DNA from 3 places in the Ensifer sp. R1-3 genome. Region 3 is predicted to be linked to each of the others. Evidence: predicted binding sites of a transcription regulator. Region 3 holds the regulator's gene; each other region holds the start of a gene.
What was found. The regulator LexA, encoded in region 3, represses DNA repair genes until DNA is damaged. The targets are predictions, from matches to a motif close to TGTTCNNNNTGTGTTCNG.
Positions count from the first base shown of each region.

Region 1 (5,337 bases), 620 kb from region 3:
GGCGTCCATATTCTCGTTCTGCTCGGCGTCCATCACCAGCGCGACGTGCTCGAGAAAGCCGCGCATGGACTCGAAGGCTTCCATCGAACGAATGAGCTCCTTCAGGTTTTCGAGGCGCCCGGGCGCTTCCGCCGATTTGTCGGCCTGCCACATGGCGGTATAGCCGCTCTCGTCGAGGATCTGCTCTGCAAGTTCGGTGTGCGGCGTCGTTTCGAGCAATGTCTGCCAGCGGTGGAAATCGGCGACGACGTCGAAGAGGCCCTTGCGAGCCTTCGGCTTCAATTCGTCCGTCTCGACGATGTCGCTTGCCGCGGCCAGCATCGGGATGTCGCGGGCCCGGGCATAGTCGTGCAGGGTTCGGACGGTCGTCTCGCCGAGGCCGCGCTTCGGCGTGTTGACGATCCGCTCGAAGGCGAGGTCGTCGGCGGGCTGGCAGACGAGGCGGAAATAGGCCATGGCATCGCGGATTTCGAGCCGCTCATAGAAGCGAGGGCCGCCGATGACGCGATAGTTGAGGCCGAGCGTGACGAAGCGGTCTTCGAATTCGCGCATCTGGAAAGAGGCGCGCACGAGGATCGATATGTCGTTCAGATTGTGCTTCTTGCGCTGGAGCTGCTCGATCTCTTCGCCGATCGCGCGAGCCTCCTCCTCGGAGTCCCAGGCGGCATGAACATGCACCTTCTCGTCGTCGGGATTCGTGCGCTCGGTAAAGAGCGTCTTGCCGAGCCGGCCCTCGTTATGGGCAATCAGATGCGCCGCCGCGCCGAGGATATGCTCGGTCGAGCGGTAGTTGCGCTCCAGCTTGATGACCTTGGCGCCGGGGAAATCCTTCTCGAAGCGGAGAATGTTGTCCACCTCGGCGCCGCGCCAGCCGTAGATCGACTGGTCGTCGTCGCCGACGCAGCAGATGTTGACGGTGGGTTGCCCCTCACCCCGGCCCTCTCCCCGTTCTGACGGGGAGAGGGGGGATTGCGAACGCGCCGCTTGTCCCTTCTCCCCGTCGGACGGGGAGAAGGTGGCCGGCAGGCCGGATGAGGGGCGATTTCGCGACGCTTGCGTCTGCTGGGCCAGCAGCCTCAGCCACATATATTGCGCCGTGTTGGTGTCCTGGTACTCGTCGACGAGGATGTAACGGAACTTGGCGTGATACTCCTTCAGCACGTCCGGATTGGCGCGGAACATGCGGATCGGATGCAGCAGCAGGTCGCCGAAATCGCAGGCATTCAGGGTCAGCAGCCGGTTCTGGTAGGCGGCATAGAGCTCGCGGCCCTTGCCGTTGGCAAAGGCGCGGGCATCGCCTTCCGGGATTTGCGACGGGTCCAGGCCCTTGTTCTTCCAGGTGTCGATCATGCCGGCGAACTGCTTGGCCGGCCAGCGCTTGTCGTCGAGGCCCTCCGCCTGGATGAGCTGCTTGATGAGGCGAACGACGTCGTCGGTGTCGAGGATGGTGAAGTCGGACCGCAGGCCCACCAGCTCGGCATGGCGGCGGAGGAGCTTGACCCCGATCGAGTGGAAGGTGCCGAGCCAGGGCATGCCTTCGACGGCGTGGCCGACGAGCACGCCGATGCGCTCCTTCATTTCCCGCGCCGCCTTGTTGGTGAAGGTGACGGCGAGGATCTGCGAGGGATAGGCGCGGCCGGTCGAAAGGATATGGGCGATCCGCGTCGTCAGAACGCGCGTCTTGCCGGTGCCGGCGCCGGCGAGCACGAGTACCGGACCTTCCAGCGCCTCGACTGCCTCCCGTTGCTCCGGATTGAGCCCGGAGACATAGTCCGGTCGCTGGGCCTTGTCGCGGGCGGCCATGGCGCGCGCGGCGATGCCGCCGCCGGCGGCCGCGGGTTTCCGCGGCGCGGGCTCCTCGTCGAAAAAGGGAATATCGTCAAAACCTTTGGTCATGCGGCCCAATGTAGTGATTCGGGACCGAAAGGCCAGAAAGGATGTTCTTCTTTTATTCCGGAACCTTCGCCCACCCGGGCATGCCTGTGGAAAGACTGGTGTTTTCAGGCCGGCATGCCGAGTTTTTATGTTCTGCCGGACGCGTCGAACACCGGATCGACCGGCACCTGCAGGGCCGTCGCGAGCTGGTTGGTCTTGGCGGCAAGCGAAATGACGCGCAGGAGATCCGCGTGCTCGGCGTCCGTCATTCCCTTGGCCCTGGCGGCGGCGGTATGGGAATGAATGCAGTAGCCGCAGCCATTGGTCACGGAAACGGCGATATAGAGCATCTCCTTCACCAGTGGGTCGAGCGGCGAAGGCGTCGCCATCACCGCCTTGACCTCCGCCCAGGTCCGCTCCAGCAGGCCGGGGTCGAAGGCGAGCCAGAGCCACATATTGTTGATGAAGTCCGATTTCCGGGTCGCGCGGATGTCGTCGAAGACGGCCTTGACGCGTGGGTCGGATTCGGGACCGGATGGCGGCGCAACAGTGCTCATGCTTGCTCCATGCGTTTCAAACGAGAGCGAAGACGCGGGCCGGGCCGCCGGTGCCGCCGCGGTGCTTGGGCGCGCCGAGGACCAGCGTCGCGCCCTTCGCCGGCAGCTTGTCGAGATTGGCGGCCGCCTCGAGCCCCCAGCGGCCTTCCGGCAGCCAGGCGTAGTGGGCGGCGAAATCGGGTGAGATGCCGTGGTCGAGCGAGAGCGTATCGACGGCAATGCCGGCTGCCCTCGTGTCCTCGATCAGGAACTTGGCTGCTTCGACGTGAAAGCCGGGGAAATGCATCTTTCCAGCCGTGTCGGCATTGCGGAACTTGTCGCTGCCGAGATGATCCGACCAGCCCGACAGCATGGCGACGCAGGCGTTCTCGGGAATGTCCCCGTTGGCGGCGATCCACGCTTTGATGTCGTCCGGCGTCAGCTGCGCATCCGGATCGGCGGCCGCCTTCTCGCGGATGTCGACGACGCAGAGCGGCACGATCAGCTTGTCGAGGGGCAGCTCCGCCACCGAAAGGCCGTCGGCGGAGAAGTGCAGCGGCGCGTCGACATGAGTACCGGTGTGCTCGTTCACCCGAAGTTCGAACAGGTTGAACTTGTGTTCGGCATATTTGAACTTCTGCTCCCGGAAGAATTGCTGCTGGCCGAAGAAGGTCGGAAACTCCTCATGAAGTTCATGGGTGAGATCGGTGACGCTGCCGTGGCCGGCGGCAAGCGCCGGAGGTACGATTCCCATGCCGGCGGCGGCAATGCCTGCCGTACCGACCGCGGCCGCACGGAGCAAACCGCGCCGCGACACCATCCGCTGCTTGACCGATTCGATGACGCATGCATCGCACATTGCCGTCTCCCTTCGTGTCGAGAGCCGGCCCGAAACAGCCGCCGGCGACGAACAGAATAACCGAGCCACGCAAGCTGTAAACATGCCGCCGCCTCACCGCCGGCGTGTGCGTTTCAGGACGGGCGCAAGCGCCATCATGCCGCCACCAAAATCGCTTTTGTTACAATTGCGTAATGATGCCATTCCGAGATTGCCCGGACGTCTGCAAACAACGATAATCAGCGCAAATCGGAACGTTCCATCGGGTGCGCGCCTCGTTGGAGCGCGCTTTTCTTTTGGAGAGCTTTTCTTTTGGAGACATGAATGCGCTTTTGGAATCAGCTCGCGATCAGCGTCGTCGTCCTCGCCGTCGGGGGCGCCGCGTGGGTGCGTCTTGCGCCCGGAGCGGGTGAGACCTTGGCCGCGATCGGGGTTTCGCAACCGTTGATCGATGCCTTGTCGGGACCGCAGGGCGGCGAAGGGGCAAGGGGCGGTTCGGGCGATAGCGAGCGCGGGCAGGGTCGACGAAGCGGCTTCGCGGAAGCACCCCTGGTCGTCGTCAAGCCGGCCGAGCGCGCCGTCGTCAACGACAGGCTGAACGCGATCGGCAACGGCGAAGCGATCCGCTCGGTTACCGTGACGCCGACCGCAACGGGAAATCTCACCGAAATACTGGTGAAGTCGGGCGACAGGATCACGGAAGGCCAGGTCATCGCGCGCCTCGACAGCGACGACCAGATGATCGCTGCCGAGCAGGCGCGGCTGACGCGCGACAGTGCCCGGGAGAAGGTCGAGCGCTACCGCAATCTCAGCACCGCGCGCGCAGTGACCGTCGTCGAGGTGCGTGACTCCGAAATCGCGCTGCAGGCGGCCGAACTGGCGCTGAAAACGGCCGAGCTCGACCTGAAGCGTCGCGATATCGTGGCGCCCTCCAAGGGGGTGGTCGGGATCATCACCGTCAATATAGGAGATTACGTCACGACCTCGACGCCGATTGCCGTCGTGGACGACCGGTCGCAGATCCTTGTCGATTTCTGGGTGCCCGAGCGCTTCGCCGGCAAGATCTCCGTCGATCAGCCGGTGACCGCGAGCGCGATCGCACAGCCGGGACGCGCGCTTCAGGGCGTCGTTCACGCGATAGACAACCGCCTCGACCCGGAGAGCCGGACGCTCCGGGTCCGGGCGCGACTCGAGAATCCGGATGACATGCTGCGCGCCGGCATGTCCTTCTCCGTCACCGTGGCATTCGACGGCGACCGATATCCCACCGTCGACCCGCTGGCCATCCAGTGGAGCTCCGAAGGCTCCTTTATCTGGCGGGTCAAAGGCGACAAAAGCGAGCGCGTGCCGATCAAGATCATCCAGCGCAATCCCGACAAGGTGCTTGTCGATGCGGAACTCGCCGAGGGCGACCGCGTCGTGACCGAGGGCGTGCAGCGGCTTCGCGACGGCGGCGTGGTGCGCATCGCCGGCGAGCCTGCGGCCGAGGCCGAGCAGAAGGTCGCGGGAGACGCGCAATGAATATCGGTATGGGAGGCCATCAACCGGGTGGAGGGCAGGGCGGAAAGACGGGTTTCACCGCGCTTTTCATCCGCCGGCCGATCTTCGCCCTGGTCGTCAACACATTGATCGTCGTGGCTGGTCTTGCCGCCTGGAATGGCGTCGAGATCCGCGAACTGCCGCAGGTCGACCAGCCGGTGGTCTCGGTCACGACCGAGTTCGACGGCGCCTCGCCGGAGACGATCGACCGTGAAGTGACCTCGGTCATCGAAGGTGCCGTCTCGCGCGTGCAGGGCATCAAGGGCATTTCGTCGTCCTCTTCGTTCGGGCGCAGCCGGGTCACGCTCGAATTCTCCGACACGACCGATATCGGCCAGGCAGCCAACGACGTTCGCGATGCGCTCGGCCGGATCACCGGCCAATTGCCTGATGATGCCGACGAGCCGCGCATCGTGAAGGCGGATTCCGACAGCCAGCCGATCATGCGCCTGGCATTGACCTCCGACACGATGAGCATGGACGACATGACGCTGCTCGTCGAGAACGAGATCAGCGACCGGCTGGCGGCGGTCGAAGGCGTTGCCGACG
Region 1 covers NZ_CP096515.1:482,471-487,807, forward strand. Annotated here, with positions in the region: gene M1D43_RS02325 (ATP-dependent helicase) at 1-1,896, opposite strand, end outside; gene M1D43_RS02330 (carboxymuconolactone decarboxylase family protein) at 2,022-2,432, opposite strand; gene M1D43_RS02335 (cyclase family protein) at 2,449-3,270, opposite strand; gene M1D43_RS02340 (efflux RND transporter periplasmic adaptor subunit) at 3,574-4,770, shown strand; gene M1D43_RS02345 (efflux RND transporter permease subunit) at 4,767-5,337, shown strand, end outside.
Region 1: M1D43_RS02325 (ATP-dependent helicase) is a predicted target of LexA. The motif match lies at 1,939-1,956, and genes of this name have one in related genera.

Region 2 (5,337 bases), on a different replicon from region 3:
TCAGCTCCACCTCAAGGGGGCCGCTGTGGCTCGAGGTGCGGAACAGGACGGCCTGCTGTTTCAGGAGCATCCCGGATTCACGATTGGCAAGCACCTGCTCGACGATGCAGTTCGCCTGATCGGCCTCGTCCTTCACCGTCAGCAGCTTGGGACGTTCAGCCGACTCGCGGTCCGTCCAGAGGTTCTTGGTGAAGCGTTCCCGCGCCAGGTCGATAACCCCGTTGGCGGCTGCGAGGATCGGCTGGGTCGAGCGGTAGTTGCGGTCGAGCGTGACGATCTCGGCCGCCGGCGCGAATTGCTTCGGAAAGTCGAGAATGTTGCGGACCGTCGCCGCGCGGAACGAGTAGATTGATTGCGCGTCGTCGCCGACGACCGTCAAGCCGCGCCCGTCGGGCTTCAGGGCCAGCAGCACCGAAGATTGGAGCTTGTTGGTATCCTGATATTCATCGACGAGGACATAGTCGAACCGGTTGCCGATATCGTCGGCGAGGGAGGCATCGCTGACCATCTGCGCCCAATAGAGAAGCAGGTCATCGTAGTCGAGGACGTTCTGCGCCTGCTTGGCCTCGACATAGCCGGCAAACAGCTCCTGCAACTGTTGTTCCCAGCCAGCTACCCACGGGTACCAAGTGCGGAGCACTTCATTCAGTCGCATTTCCGCGTTCACTGTCCGCGAATAGATCGCCAGACAGGTGCCCTTGGTCGGAAACCGACTTTCCGTCTTCGAGAAGCCGAGTTCGTGGCGTATCAGGTTGATCAAGTCGGCGCTATCCTCGCGGTCGTGAATGGTGAACTCCGCATTCAGTCCGATCTGTTCGGCATAGATTCTCAGCAACCGTGCGCCGATACCGTGAAAGGTCCCCGCCCATGAAAGGGCGTCCGTCATCATTCCGGAACTGCGGCCGAGCACCTGTGCGCAGATACGCTCGACGCGGCGCGACATCTCAGCCGCGGCCCTCCGCGAGAAGGTCATCAGGAGAATGCGGCGGGGGTCGGCCCCGTTGACGATCAGGTGAGCAACGCGATGGGCCAAGGTGTTGGTCTTCCCGGAGCCCGCTCCTGCGATGATCAACAGCGGGCCTGCTTGGGCGCCTTCTTCTGCTCCGATGCCATATTCGACTGCGCAGCGCTGTCTCTCGTTCAGTTTCTCCAGATGGGTCGCCGTCGCCATTCACGTACCTCGATAAGCTCTTTGATGTCCGGCCGCGGCCTTAAGAACGGAGGGGGAACATACAAGCCCGAGCGGCCGTTGGAAAGTGGGGCGTTCGCATGCGCATTTGCCGCGTTGTGCTCGCGAGTTCTTGCCAATTCCTGCCAAACCCTATGGTCTTGTCGCATGGGCACGATAAACATTTCCCTGCCGGACCAGCTAAAGAGCCTCGCAGATGAGCAAGTCGCCGGACGAGACTGTGGGACTAGCAGTGAGTATATCCGGGAATTGATACATCGAGACCAAGAACGCCTCGTACTGCGCAGGCGCCGGAGCCTCGTCGGCACGGACCGTCCCTGCCCACGCGGATTACTTCACCAGTCTGCGCCACCGGACCCGTGGTCTGCAGGGCAGTGAAGAAAGTTTCCCCGGGGACTAGCCCGCAGTACCGCTTGTAAGTAATCGGCCGACGCCGCTTGGCCAACCGTCAAGCTCCAGGCGCACGGCTGCAAGCACGCCGCGTAAGGCACTGGGCAAGCGCGGACTTTCGTCAGGCGGTCGGTGCGGCGGTGAAAACCGCCAGTTGAGCGACGAAAGCGCGCTTGTATGCGGGCCGCGCTTTGCCGCGGGCCACATAGGCCGAGAGGTTCGGATATTCCTCAAGTATGCCCGAGCCCTCCAATCTGCGCAGCACCGTCACCATTAGGAGGTCACCGGCGCTGAACGCCCCGTCGAGCCAGTCGGCGTTGCCAAGTCGGCCGGAAAGTTCGCCCAGCCGCTTGCGGATGCGTTCGTCGATGAAGGGCAGGCGCTGCTCATACCAGGTCTCGTCTTCCAGGAACTCGGCGACCTCGCGATCAACGATCGGCGGCTCCACGGTGTTGAGCGCGGCGAACATCCACGTGATCGCGCGCGACCGGGCATTCGGATCGTCCGGCAGCAGGCCCGCATGGCGCTCCGCGATATGGAACACGATGGCCCCTGACTCGAACAAAGCGAGATCGCCTTCTTGATAGGTAGGAATCTGCCCGAAAGGATGGAGCGCGAGATGCGCGGGTTCCTTCATCGCCTTGAACGAAAGAAGGCGAACGCCGTAGGGCTGGCCCACTTCTTCGAGCGCCCAGCGAACGCGCATGTCACGCGCCATGCCCTGGCCGCCATCGGGCGACCGCTCAAAGGCGGTAATGGTAATAGTCATGCTGCTCTCCATAGCTTGTCCGTCTTGAAGACGGCCGGCTAAACGAGATTCCGACACCCTGATACCATAAAGCGGAAGAAGCTTCTTGGCAGCTTCCGACCCAAGCTCATAGGAGTTCTAATACCCGCTGGCGCAGAAATGTTGCTGTCCGCTCGGAAGCAGACTGCCTATTTCCCCAGTCGTCCCTGACCTTGCCCAGATAGGCCTCACGCGCATGGATCAGCGTGCCAGCCTCCTGGTCGGGCATCTGGTTTGCCGCCCATGTGGCTGCAGCATCCTTTGTGATGAAGTCACCGGTGGCCGATGTACGCCACATGCGAGCAAGGGTCAGCAAGACGTTCCGCTCGTCCCCCTGTAGACTGGCAGCCAATAAGGGGAGTGCATCGCGCATGGCGCGGCGAACTTGTTCGGGCGGAATCGAGGGCAGAAACTCCTTTGCATCGGGACCGAAGAGTGGAACGGCCTCTTGTCGCGCCTGCGCAAGCACCAGCGTATTTTCCGGATCGGACACGGGAACCGGTTCTTCGGATTCAAAGGCCTCCCGCAACCATTCGCCATAGATGAATTCAGCCCGAACAGGAAAATTCGGTGTGGCGATATCTGCCCGCAGAAACACCATCAGTTCGATGCATCGGGGAGTTCCGACCGCACGCGGATGACGACCGGAAATCCGCAGCAAAGCCGCCAGAAGATCGCGACGCTGTTCGTCGGCCACGGGGCAGTCGACGATGGCGAGGAGGTCGACGTCACTCTGCGGTCGCAAGCCACCCGAAACTGCCGATCCATGCAGATAAACCGCAAGAACCGCCTCCCGAAGAATGCTGCGGATGGTTTCTGTCGCTGCCAGTGCCTGGTCAATCTGCTGTCTGTCCGCTCTCATGCTGGGCTCGATATTCTTGGAATATGCCAAGGAAGCGTACCAAGCTGTTCAACTGATATGAAGACTCCTGTGGTGCAAAGCAGACCTCCCACGCGCAGCCGGCGCCGGAATTGGGCGCAGATTCGTTTGGATCAAGCCGCGCTCGACTCGCCCGGGTCACCATCGCGCAGCCACTGCACGTCACCCGGGGAGAGCGTAACCGAGAAAGCATCCAGGCTGTGGTTGAGCTCGGCGAGCAAGCGCGGGCCGATCAGCGGGATGACACGGCCTTTCTGCGCCAGAACATAGGCGAGCGCTATTTGAATGGGGTCTTTGCCGAGCTTGCGCCCGAGTGCGATCGCCCGGTCTCGCCGAGCGAAGTTGCCTTCGGAATACCAGGAGCGGGCGAGTTCCAAATCGTCCAGCTTGCCGCGGCCTGCACGGTCGGTGAAGAAGCCGCGCGCCTGGCTCGACCAAGCGAAATTGGTGACGTCATTTTCCTCCAGCCAGCGCATCCAGGCGTCGTCCGAGGACGAGATGCAGCCAGCCCAGACCGGCTGGACCATCTCGGCCAGCGAGAAATTGTTGGAAAGCACGCTCGGTTTCGTCTTGCCCGCACCCTCGGCGTAGGCGATTGCCTCTTCGAAGCGTTCGCGTGTCCAGTTCGAACCGCCAATCGGGCCGCGGATGCGGCCGGCCGCCACCTCCGCGTCCATGGCGTCGACGAATTCGCCGACGGGGATGTCGGGATTGTCGCGGTGCATGAAATAGATGTCGACATAATCCGTGCCCATTCGCTCGAGACTGGTCGTCAGTTGCTTGCCGATCACGTCCGGATAGCACAGCGGACTGTGCGCGCCCTTGGCGATGACGACCGTTTCCTGGCGAACGCCGCGGCTGCGCATCCACTCGCCGACGAGCCGGTCCTGCACGCCATTGCCGTAGAGAAACGCGGTATCGACCAGATTGCCGCCCGCCTCGAAAAAGGCATCGAGTACGATGGCGGCGGATGAGAAGGTCGAAAACTCCATGAGGCCGAGCGCAGCAAGCGAGATCTCCTTCTGCAGGCCGTCGATGCGGCCGCTCCGCACGAGACTCGTCTTGCGGCTAAGCTTGTCGCCGCGCACCGTCCGGGTCCGCGTGGTGTATTTCTCGCCTTCGTATTCCAGACCGATCGCCGCACGCCACTTGTCCATCACACGCAGATTTCCGAGTGTATCGGCCCGGCTCATGCCCGGATATGCAAACTCCGTGCGACCCGCCCGGATCGCGTCGCCGGCGGCCTCGACCTCGAAGCTGTAGAGATGGCGCGGCTCGACGAGCGGGACTTCCTCCTGGCGGCCGTCGGCGTGGACAATGCGGATGATGCTGGTGCCTCCCGGCTTACCGCCCGCGAACCAGAATTGATCGACCTCGATGCGGCCTTTTGTGCCGAGGATCCGCAGCACGTTTTCCTGCTCGAGAGACACCGAGCAGGAAAGCTCGGCGATGATGCCATTCGGGAAGGAGAGGAGGGCAGAGGTCCACTCGTCGACGCCCGTCCGGCCAAGATGGCCGAGAGCCGTCACCTCGGCCGGCTCCATCACGCCCGATGACGTGCCGATGCCCGCAATAAGGCGTGCCATGGAGGTGGTGTAGCCGCCCACGTCCAGTATGCCGCCGCCCGCCATTTCATTGGAGAAGAGGCGATGCCCCTCATCGAAGGGCAGCTTGGCAAAACCGAAGCTCGACTGGATCTTGCGCACGTCGCCGACCATGCCGTTCTTCACGAGCTCGACGATCCTGGCGGTCAGCGGGTGAAGCCGATACATGTAGGCTTCGGCCATGAAGGTGCCCGCCTTGCGGGCGGCCTCGAACATGGCGTCCGCCTCCGCTGTCGACAGACCCATCGGCTTCTCGCAGAGCACGTGCTTGCCCTTTTCGGCGGCCTTGATCGCCCATTCCGCGTGAAGCGGATGGACCGTCGCGATGTAGACCGCATCGATTTCCGGGTCGTCGATCAGTGCATCGTAGCCGTCGACGATGCGCGCGCCCGGGAAATCCTCCGCAAGGCCGGACTTTGCCGGATTGCGGGCGCCGATCGCGACGACCTTTCCGTTGGCGGATTGCAGCGCGCCGGCGAAGAAGTCC
Region 2 covers NZ_CP096517.1:1,189,169-1,194,505, reverse strand. Annotated here, with positions in the region: gene M1D43_RS30645 (ATP-dependent helicase) at 1-1,171, opposite strand, end outside; partial or broken gene M1D43_RS30640 (ribbon-helix-helix domain-containing protein) at 1,337-1,589, shown strand; gene M1D43_RS30635 (glutathione S-transferase family protein) at 1,701-2,348, opposite strand; gene M1D43_RS30630 (aminoglycoside adenylyltransferase domain-containing protein) at 2,455-3,228, opposite strand; gene M1D43_RS30625 (aldo/keto reductase) at 3,360-5,337, opposite strand, start outside.
Region 2: M1D43_RS30645 (ATP-dependent helicase) is a predicted target of LexA. The motif match lies at 1,214-1,231, and genes of this name have one in related genera.

Region 3 (5,337 bases):
TGGGCCAGCGGCACATCCGAATGGCTCCAGGACAGTTATCTCGATGTCGACCAGCGGGCTGGCTATTTCCAGGTTGCCTATTCATCGGCTCCGGCAATGGTCATGCGGACGCTGGGGGCAGGTTCCAAATACCGGGTTGCATACCGAGATGCCGCGGGCGAGTTCCTCAACGGCTCCAGCACCTACAGGCTGCATTTGCCACCCAATCCGCCGGCTGCCCTGTTCTGGGCGGTTACCGCCTACAACATCACCGACGGCACGATGGTGGAAGCGCCGCAGCTGATGCCGTCCATCAACGGCTTCAACAAGGTCGCGACGAACCAGGACGGCTCGGTGGACCTGTGGTTCGGACCGGAAAAACCTGCCGACGCGCAGGACTCGAACTGGATCCAAACCGTCGGCGGCCGAAATTTCCTGATAGCGCTGCGTCTCTACGGAACCGGCGTCGAGTTCTTCGATCAGACCTGGAAGCCGGATGATGTGGTCAGGGTGGAGTGAGGTCGGGGCGCGTCCCCAACGAAACGCGCCCATGTCCAAGTGCCCAACCGGAGCGATTCAACAGAGGAATATGCTATGAAAACGAGTTTCAATGATCAACTCGACATCACCCGGCGCGACTTGATGAAGGGCGGCATGGGTGCGGCATCGCTGGCAGCGGTGAGCGCCGGAGCGGCGGTTCCCGCCGCCGTGACGGCGGCCTCGGTCGCCGTCACGGCCAATGCGGCGCAGGCACAGCAGCACGCCGCATCCGCAACTGTTACGCAACCCGCCACGGGTATCGTGATGTCCCCCGACTATGCAAGAACGGTTGCGCAGATGGCCTACGTCTGGGGCTGGCCGATGGTTAACATGATCAACCGCAGGGCGGCGATCACCCAGGCACCGGAACCGGGCCACCTCAACGGCGTCCTGCCCGCCGCACCGCGGGGCCAGATCGCGATGCTCAACGACTACATTGAGCCGTCGGAAACTTTTGTCACGTGCCCGAACCAGGATGTCGTCTACGGCTTGGGCTTCTTCGCGCTTGATGAAGAGCCGGTCGTGATTCAGGTGCCGGATTTCGGCGACCGTTTCTGGGTCTATGCTTTGTACGACGCACGCACCGACCAGTTCGGTCATCTAGGCAAACCATATGGCTCGAAGCCCGGATTCTACCTGCTCGCCGGTCCGAGGTGGAGCGGCCTGAAACCGGACGGGATCACAGATGTTTTGCGCTGCCCTACCTCGCTCGCCAACGCCATTCCCAGGGTCTTCCAGGACGACACGCCCGAGGACAGGAAAGCGATTCAAGAGGTCATCAACCAGGTCGTCGCTTATCCGCTGAAGGATTTCGACGGAGAGATGAAGACGATCGAATGGGCAAAGGTCCCGGACATTCCCGGACCGGCATCGTCTGGCGAGGAAACCAAATGGGTGGTCCCGGATAAGTTCTTCGATCAGTTCGGCGAGGTTCTCGACACTGTCGATCCGTTGCCGGGCGAGGAGGCTCTCTATGGCCAATTCCGCCTGCTGCTCGATGCAGCGTCCAAGGACCCCGAACTGAAAAAGGTGCTGGTTGCGACCGCGGTCGAGACCGAAGACAAGGTCATCCAGCCGTTCTTCCAGTGGAAGCACAACGGACGTCCGGCCGGGAACGGATGGAACCGTTCGACCAACAATGCGCAGTTCGGCGTCGACTATTTCAACCGGACCGGAACGGCAAAATCGAACATGTTCGACAACCGGCCGAACGAGACGCAATATTTCTACACCGACCACCACGGCGCGGGCGGAGAACTCAGCGGCAGCGGCAGCTATGCGATCACCTTCCCAGCCGGGCAGGAGCCGCCGGTCAACGGGTTCTGGTCATTGACCCTGTACAACGACAAGCATCTCTTCCACGCGAACGACCTCAAACGCTACTCACTCGGCACCAAGAACAAGAACCTAAAGCGCAACTCCGACGGTTCGCTTACCCTCTACGCAGGCGCGAGGTCGCCTGGGGGCGACAAGGAAAACAACTGGCTGCCCGCGCCGGACGGGAAGTTCTCGCTCTACATCCGCGCCTATTGGGGCAAAGAGGCAATTCTCGATGGCTCTTGGCAGCCGCCCACGATCGAGGTGGCTCAATAGCCAGTGCTGAAAGCCGATAGCGGCGTTGTGTGTTCGTGACCTTGCACTCCGCCCTATCTGCCAGCCGGCGGGCACCGACGCGGCTTGCAGTTGTCAGCCTCATCTTTGTATTGCGATGCATTCGGCAAGTGGAATGCACTGGCGCGGTCGGCCGAAAACTCTTATACAATCGTTGACCAGTGGGGTCGTAGCTCAGTTGGGAGAGCGCCGCAATCGCACTGCGGAGGTCGAGGGTTCGACTCCCTTCGGCTCCACCATCCACCAGTCCTCCCTGCCGGCTCGCTGCTTGCCAAAAAAGCTGATTTGAGAGAAAGTTTTAGTCTGACCCGTTCGAGGTCTGGGCAACTCCCGCGAGTGGAGAAAAACATGCCTGTTAAATCTTTGGTGGCAGCCGTAATTTTTTCCCTCTTCGCCCTTTCGGGGTGCGCCAGCACAGGCTCGACCAACACGACCTACACCCAGTGGTACGGGCCTTATCCCGAGCCTGAATTCGACGTTCTTACGCCGGGCGGACTGCGCCTTGCCTATTAGCATCGCATAGGCCTGCGCCGCCCGCCGTAAGCCCAAAACATGCGAGAGCGTATCGGCCCCTGCCCCGAATTCCGAGCGATCGCCATCGACACGCCGGATCGCGGGGCGGATCGGCATTCAACAGCAAGCGAAATTCACGGAATTTTAGGCACTTGCGGAACACATATGGAACAGATAGGTTCTGTTCTTGATTTGTTTCGCGATTCTGGAGTGACGCCATGCTGACCCGCAAGCAACAGGAATTGCTTCTGTTCATTCACGAACGAATGAAGGAATCCGGGGTCCCGCCGTCCTTCGACGAGATGAAGGACGCCTTGGACCTTGCGTCCAAATCGGGCATCCACCGTTTGATCACCGCACTCGAGGAGCGTGGGTTCATTCGCCGGCTACCTAATCGCGCCCGGGCCCTCGAAGTCATCAAGCTGCCGGAGGCCTATGCGGGCGCTTCGCAGGTCCGCCGCGGCTTTTCGCCGAGCGTGATCGAAGGCAGTCTGGGCAAGCCTGTTGCGCCGCCCCCCGCACCGAAACCGGCGCCGCCGGCCGAGGCCGCATCGGTCGCCGTTCCGGTCATGGGCCGCATTGCCGCCGGTGTGCCGATTTCGGCAATCCAGAACAATATGCACGATATTTCCGTACCGGTCGAAATGATCGGCAGCGGCGAGCACTACGCTCTCGAGATCAAGGGCGATTCGATGATCGAGGCCGGCATCCTCGATGGCGATACGGTGATCATCCGGAACGGAAGCACCGCCAGCCCCGGGGATATCGTCGTCGCGCTGATCGACGACGAGGAAGCGACCCTGAAGCGATTCCGTCGCAAGGGCGCCTCTATTGCGCTGGAGGCCGCCAATCCGGCTTACGAAACACGCATATTCGGTCCGGACCGGGTCAAGATCCAAGGGAGGCTCGTCGGCCTCATCCGGCGGTATCATTAGAGCTTCCTGACCAGGTGCGCAGCCGCTTCCTACGAAAGTACGCAGTTTCAAAGCGCTTACGTGGGAGTATTGCGCCTTGGGACGCTATGGCCACGCCCGGTCCACAGAACGGAAGACACATTTATACAGAATAAAAAAGTCCCTATTCCAAATGTACCCTCTTGCGGATTGCGGTCAATCATTCTAAATCCGCGCCACGATTTGAAAACGCAAATCGTAGAGGCCTCGTGGCGGAGTGGTGACGCAGAGGACTGCAAATCCTTGTACGCCGGTTCAATTCCGGCCGAGGCCTCCAAAAGCCACACCTGATCAGCTTTGTTACCGACAAACTTCCCCTCGTCAGACGAGGGCGAAATCCGCATTCGCAAAGACGAAGTTGGCAGCGCTGAGGTCGGCAGCGTGGATGCCGATCAGAGTGACCTGATCGACCGTGCCATTCAGCTGCAGGACAGCGTTCCCGTCAGCATCGTCGCCGATGTTGGACAAAAAATCGGCGAAGTCGTCGTAGCCATAGCCGGCGATTTGGATGATGTCCTTGTCCAATTCGAAGTCGAAGATCTCATCCCGCCCACTGTTCCGCGCAAACAGGAACTGATCGGCACCGGTCTCGACCGCGAAGGCTGCGGTAAGTCGGCCATCGCCCCAGAGCTGATCGTTACCGGCGCCGCCAATCAAGAGGTCGTCCCCACCCGCGGTGTCCACGCCGACCTCTGCATCGCCATACAGGACATCATCGCCTTTGCCTCCGTCGAGCAGGTCGTTGCCGCCACTGCCGCCACGTGAGAAAAGAACATCTCCAACAAGAAAGTCGTTGCCAGAACCACCATAGAGGTGGTCGTCGCCGCCGATGCCGGATTCCACGACGCCCTGGTCGAGGCCATCTCCGTAGAGTTTGTCATGGCCCTCTCCGCCCTGGAGCCGATCGTTCCCGCCAATGAAAAAATCGCCGAGGGAGAAAGCGTCGCCCGAGAGAATATCGTCTCCGGCGCCGCCGTCGAGCCAGTCGTCGCCACCACGTCCTCTGAGGCAATTGTAGCCATCGCCGTAGAGTGTATCGTTGCCTTTGCCGCCCGAGAGACGATCGTCCCCTCCGGCGACGATCGCGGAGTCACTCACATCGATCGAGAAGGCATCGCCGTACAGCGTGTCGTCGCCGGCGCCGCCGTCGAGCTGGTCGTCGCCACCACGCCCCTGATCGGAGATCGCCCAAGCGTCGCCGAAGAGCGTGTCGTCGCCTCCGTGCCCGTCAAGGCTGTCGCGGCCACCCTGCCCCGAAGACAGGAAGCCGCCGATTTCGAAGACTCCCAGGCTATTGTCGGTCGTGAATGGGTCTCCGAAGACAATGTCCGGATCGTTCGTGCCGAAGATGTGGTTGTCGAGCCCGAGCCAAGGGGCGATGCCACCGATCAGATGCGCCATTTTTCTCTCCACAGTGCTGCAAAGCAGGTGATGCTCGTCTTGGGGACCCGGACGGCCTTGGGGGCGTCGACCTCGTCCGGCCTCGTCGGAGTGACGAGCGGGCTAACGCTTTGAAAATACGCACTTCCGCACGGAAAACCGTCCACACTTTTCCTGAAAGTGCTCTAATGTTGCCGAACGCGATGTTCCTGTCCATTGACCACTTCGGATTAACTACAGGTTGTACTTTCCGGTGAAGTTCCGCGTCCGGATGCTGAAAGACGGAAGAGGTTGCCCACGCTCCGGACGACGTCCACGAAGAGCAGAACCCGGAGGACCATGTGGTCTCGTGATCGGCGAT
Region 3 covers NZ_CP096515.1:1,105,979-1,111,315, reverse strand. Annotated here, with positions in the region: gene M1D43_RS05370 (DUF1254 domain-containing protein) at 1-498, shown strand, start outside; gene M1D43_RS05365 (DUF1254 domain-containing protein) at 574-2,112, shown strand; tRNA gene M1D43_RS05360 (tRNA-Ala) at 2,294-2,369, shown strand; gene M1D43_RS05355 (hypothetical protein) at 2,479-2,643, shown strand; gene lexA (transcriptional repressor LexA) at 2,862-3,578, shown strand; tRNA gene M1D43_RS05345 (tRNA-Cys) at 3,800-3,873, shown strand; gene M1D43_RS05340 (calcium-binding protein) at 3,918-4,997, opposite strand.